2 regions of the Nonomuraea sp. NPDC054003 genome follow, and region 2 is predicted to be linked to the other one. Evidence: riboswitches for the same ligand, from Rfam matches in the RefSeq annotation. Region 2 holds a riboswitch; the other holds the start of a gene.
The links. A riboswitch is a leader RNA that binds a small molecule or an ion and turns the genes downstream of it on or off. The one in region 2 is predicted to bind guanidine.
Positions count from the first base shown of each region.

Region 1 (2,378 bases), on a different contig from region 2:
TCCTGCCCGGCGGCGGCCACGTGCTGGCCTCGTTCACCTCGTACGCCGTCGAGAAGCGGATCTCGAAGCGGCCGCAGGAGTTCGGGCACGGCGCGATCGAGGGCGTCGCCGGCCCCGAGTCGGCGAACAACGCCGCGGCGCAGACGTCGTTCATCCCGCTGCTCACCCTGGGCCTGCCGGCCCACCCGGTGATGGCGCTGATGATCGGCGCGTTCATCGTGCACGGCATCACCCCCGGCCCGAACGTCATCACCGACGAGCCCGCGCTGTTCTGGGGCCTGATCGCGTCGATGTGGATCGGCAACGTGCTGCTCGTGCTGCTGAACCTGCCGCTGATCGGCATGTGGGTGCGCATGCTGCGCATCCCGTACCAGGTGCTGTTCCCGATGATCATCCTGTTCGCCTCGATCGGCACGTACTCCCTGGGGTTCAACGCCTACGACGTCTACGCGATCGTGCTCTTCGGGCTCCTGGGCTACATCCTGATCAAGTGCGGCTGCGAGCCGGCCCCGCTGCTGCTCGGCTTCGTCCTCGGCCCCCTGCTGGAGGAGAACCTGCGGCGAGCGCTCATCATCTCCCGCGGCGACGCGTCGGTCTTCCTGACCCGGCCGATCTCCGCGGCGCTCCTGGCCCTGTCGGTGGCGGCGCTCGCCCTCTCCGTCCTCCCGGCGATCCGCAAGCGCCGCGAGCAGGTGTTCACCGAGGACGAGTGAGCCCGGCCATCGTGAGGGCGGCGAGCACGGTGACGAGCGGGATGGCCGGCAGCGCGGCGGGGACCAGCGTGACCACCAGGGTCCCCGCCGCCGCCCCGACCACGACCGCCGTCAGGATGGCGATGTCGCGCACCATGGCCCCCGCCAGGCCGCCGGAGGTGAGCAGGGCGGCGATGACGCCGGTCAGCGTCCCCGTCAGGTACGTCGTCGACACCACCCGGCGGCCGCCCAGGGCGCGCATCGCCGCGCTCTGCAACCCCATGGCCATCGCCGTCAGAACCAGCAGGACGTGCAGCGCCACGGCGGACGGGCGGCCACCGGTCACCTCCCAGCCCACCGCGAACGCCACCAGCGCGAGCAGCTCCGCACCGAGCACCGCGATCATCCCGCCGCGGCCCGCGACGCCGGTGCCGGCGGCGACCCCCAGCACGTACCCGATGACCGCGGTGACGGTGGTGAGCAGGTGCGCGAGGTCGGCGGTGCCGATCGCGTAGCCGGACACCACCAGGTTGCCGGTCATGACACTGCTGAACACCCCGCCGAGCCGGATGAAACTGGCCGCGTCGACCGCTCCGGTGCCGACGGTGAGCACGACGGCCATGGCGGTGAGCGGAAGGTCCAGCCGCTCGCGCCCCATCAGCGGCGCGTCACGGGCCCACGACCGTCCCGCATCGCACCCTCCCCACACCCGACGTCACACTCCGCACCCATTCCACCACGAAGCGCCACCACATGCCTGACACGCGCGGCCGATGGAATGCGGGCGCGGTCGCCGCCGTTGTCGGAAATGCGAGCCCGACCATGGGTCCGCCCGGACGAGACGCGCCGTACCCGGCCTGCGAAGACGACGCTCCTTTCATGGAAGGAGCCGTCATGGCTTGGATCATGCTGGTCGCCGCGGGTCTCTTCGAGATCGCCATGGCCTACGCGCTCAAGCAGAGCAACGGGTTCTCGCAGTTGCTGCCGAGCATCGGTTTCGTCGTCTTCGCCGTGCTCAGCTTCGGTCTGCTCGCGCTCGCACTCAAGACCCTCGACGTCGGTACGGCCTATGCCGTATGGACAGGCATCGGCGCGGTCGGGACCGCCGCGCTGGGCATGATCCTGCTGGGAGAGAGCGTGTCCCTCCTGAAGCTCGCCTCGATCACCCTCATCATCGCCGGCGTCGTCGGCCTCAACCTGGCGAGCGGGGGCCACTGACGGGCCCGGATCCCGAGGACGCCTTTCCGATGCCCGGCAACCAGTCGTTCGTGGACGAGCTCAGGCAGCTGTTACGCAGATCCAGAGGCGGGACGTTCCTCGTCACCGGGTTCCGCGGGGTGGGCAAGAGCACCGTGGTGGCCAGGGCGCTGCACGCGATCGAGAAGGACGGCGAGCAGGGAGAGATCGTCGTCCTGTCCATCCGGCTGGACGGCTGGACGGCTGGACGGTCTGCGTCCACAACCTGGACACGACGAGCGGGACGGAGATCTCCTACGCCGAGGGCGACGAGTTCCACGGACTCCCGCCCGGAGCCGTCGTGGACCTGCATCCGGGGATGACACTCCGCCTGGCCGGCCGGGCGACGATCACCTATCGCGGCCGCGACTCCTGACCGCCGTCACCGGCGGACCTGGTAAGCCAGGTGGAGCACCCGGTCGCCCTGGATCACCACGTGCGGGTCCTCCA
Region 1 covers NZ_JBVJKR010000020.1:4,787-7,164, forward strand. The annotation lists gene ACZ6YG_RS38455 (tripartite tricarboxylate transporter permease) at 1-713, shown strand, start outside; gene ACZ6YG_RS38460 (YoaK family protein) at 697-1,350, opposite strand; guanidine-III (ykkC-III) riboswitch at 1,502-1,567, shown strand; gene ACZ6YG_RS38465 (DMT family transporter) at 1,587-1,910, shown strand; gene ACZ6YG_RS38470 (ATP-binding protein) at 1,940-2,251, shown strand; gene ACZ6YG_RS38475 (dihydrofolate reductase family protein) at 2,311-2,378, opposite strand, start outside.
Region 1: it holds a riboswitch for guanidine, as region 2 does, so the genes downstream of both, ACZ6YG_RS38465 (DMT family transporter) here and ACZ6YG_RS15325 (DMT family transporter) in region 2, are expected to answer to the same signal.

Region 2 (2,378 bases):
GGGAGCCGGCCAGCGACTGCTCGGCCCGGTGGAAGGGCGGCAGGTAGACGGCGGGGACGTCGTTGTCGCCGGCGGGCACCTGCTCGCGGACGACGCCTTCGGCGGCGGCCAGCTCTTCCAGGCAGGTGGCGGTGAGCGGGGCGGGCACGTCGAGGATCTTGACGGCGTCGGCGGTCAGGTTGGGGGCGGGCAGGTAGCAGTGGCCGTCGTCGGCGGCCTGGGACAGGGTGTAGCGCAGTCCGGCCTTGACGCGTTCGGGGCTGTCGTGCGGGATGCCGACGGCCTGGGCGATGGTGTCGGCGGTCTTGAAGCCGATCCCCCATACGTCGTCGGCCAGCCGGTACGGTTCGGTGCGCACGACTTCGACGCTGCGTTCGCCGTACTGCTTGAAGATGCGCACGGCGATGGAGGTGGAGACGCCGACGCCCTGGAGGAACACCATCACCTCTTTGATGATCTTCTGTTCTTCCCAGGCGTCGGCGATCATGCGGGTGCGTTTGGGGCCGAGGCCGGGCACTTCGGTCAGGCGGGCGGGTTCTTTCTCGATGACGTCGAGGGTGGCGGTGCCGAAGTGGTCGACGATCCGTTCGGCCATTTTGGGGCCGATGCCTTTGATGAGGCCGGAGCCGAGGTAGCGGCGGATGCCCTGGACGGTGGCGGGCAGGACGGTGGTGTAGGACCAGACCTCGAACTGGCGGCCGTAGCGGGGGTGGGAGGTCCAGCGGCCGGTCAGCCGGAGCGACTCCCCCACCTGGGCGCCGAGCAGGGGGCCGACGACGGTGAGCAGTTCGGTGGCGGAGCGGCCGGTGGCGACGCGCGCGATGGTGTAGCCGCTGTCCTCGTCGGCGTAGGTGATGCGTTCGAGCACGGCGTTCAGGTTGGTGCCGCCGTCCCGGCTTCCTTCAGGCCTGCCCACACGGAGGAGACTAGGACAGATCTTCACCGCCGCGACACCTCCCCCGGCGCGGCGGGGGGCGGCTGGTAGCGTGGCGGTGGCTGCCCGCTGCGGGTCACGCCCCGGACGAGCGCGTCGTACCCGGCATGACAAGACGACGTGGACCGTGGTCTGTTCTCCTGCGGAGGTGCGTGTCGTGGCGTGGATCGTGCTGGTCGTGTCCGGGGTGCTGGAAGCGGTGTGGGCGGCGGCTCTGGCTTCGTCGCAGGGGTTGTCGCGGTTGCGTCCCGCGCTGCTGTTCGTGGCGGCGCTGGCGGTCAGCATGGCGGGGCTGGGGTACGCGCTGCGGACGATCCCGGTCGGCACGGGTTACGCGGTGTGGGTGGGGATCGGCGCGGTCTGCACCGCGGTGTACGGGATGGTGTTCCTCGGTGAGGCGGTCACGGCCGCCCGGCTGGTGTGCCTGATGCTGATCGTCGCGGGTGTGGTGGGGCTGAGGCTGGTGTCCTGACGGGATCTCCCGCGGACTGCCTGGGGAGGGCGGGAGGTGCCATGGGCGGAGGGCGGGGCGTCGGCGTGGCGCTGCTGACGGCGATGCTGGTGGTGGTGACGGCCGCTGGCTGTCCCGGCCAGTCGCCGGCGCCAGAGCGGCCGACGGCCGCGCCCACCGCCGCTCCCCCGCCGGACGGCTGCGCGGGCGGGCCGCGGCTCGCGGAGGGGCGGCACACGATCGAGTTCGGCGGGCTGGAGCGGGTGTTCCTGCTGGCGCTGCCCGAGGGGGACGGCCCGCACCCGGTGCTGCTGAACCTGCACGGGCTGGGTTCCAACGCGCGTGAGCAGGCCGCCTACAGCCGGCTGCCGCGGGTGGGCGCCGAGCGCGGCTACGTCGTGGCCACCCCGCAGGTGGCCAAGGGCAGGCTCGCCTGGACGCTGCCGAACGGGTTCGGGCCCGACGACACCGGGTTCCTGGGGGCGCTGCTGGACCGGCTGGAGCAGGAGTTGTGCGTGGACCGGCGGCGCCAGTTCGCCGCGGGGCTGTCGTACGGGGGCGGGATGGCGGCGGCGCTGGCGTGCTCGATGGATGGGCGGCTGGCCGGGGTGGCGGCGGTGGCCGGGCTGAGCCTGGTGCGGCCGTGCCCGGAGCCGCCGCCGGTGACGCTGGTGTCCTTCCACGGCACCGCCGACCGGACCGTCCCGTACGGGGGCGGGCATCCGCTGCGGGACGCCACCGGTGACCTGCGCAAGCTGGCCGACATGGTGAAACTGCCGCCGGTGCGCCGGAGCGCCGAGGGGTGGGCGGAGGCGCTCGGCTGCCCGGAGCCGCGGGTGAGCTCTCCCGTACGGTCGGTCGAGCTGCGTGCGTGGGACGGGTGCGCGGCGGGGGCGGACGTCCGGTTGTACACGGTCGGCGGCGGCGGTCACACCTGGCCGGGGCCCATCGAGGTGCCGCGGCTGGGCGCCACGGCGCGAGGGCTGGACGCCA
Region 2 covers NZ_JBVJKR010000005.1:354,344-356,721, forward strand. The annotation lists gene recD2 (SF1B family DNA helicase RecD2) at 1-916, opposite strand, end outside; guanidine-III (ykkC-III) riboswitch at 994-1,059, shown strand; gene ACZ6YG_RS15325 (DMT family transporter) at 1,092-1,406, shown strand; gene ACZ6YG_RS15330 (CE1 family esterase) at 1,448-2,378, shown strand, end outside.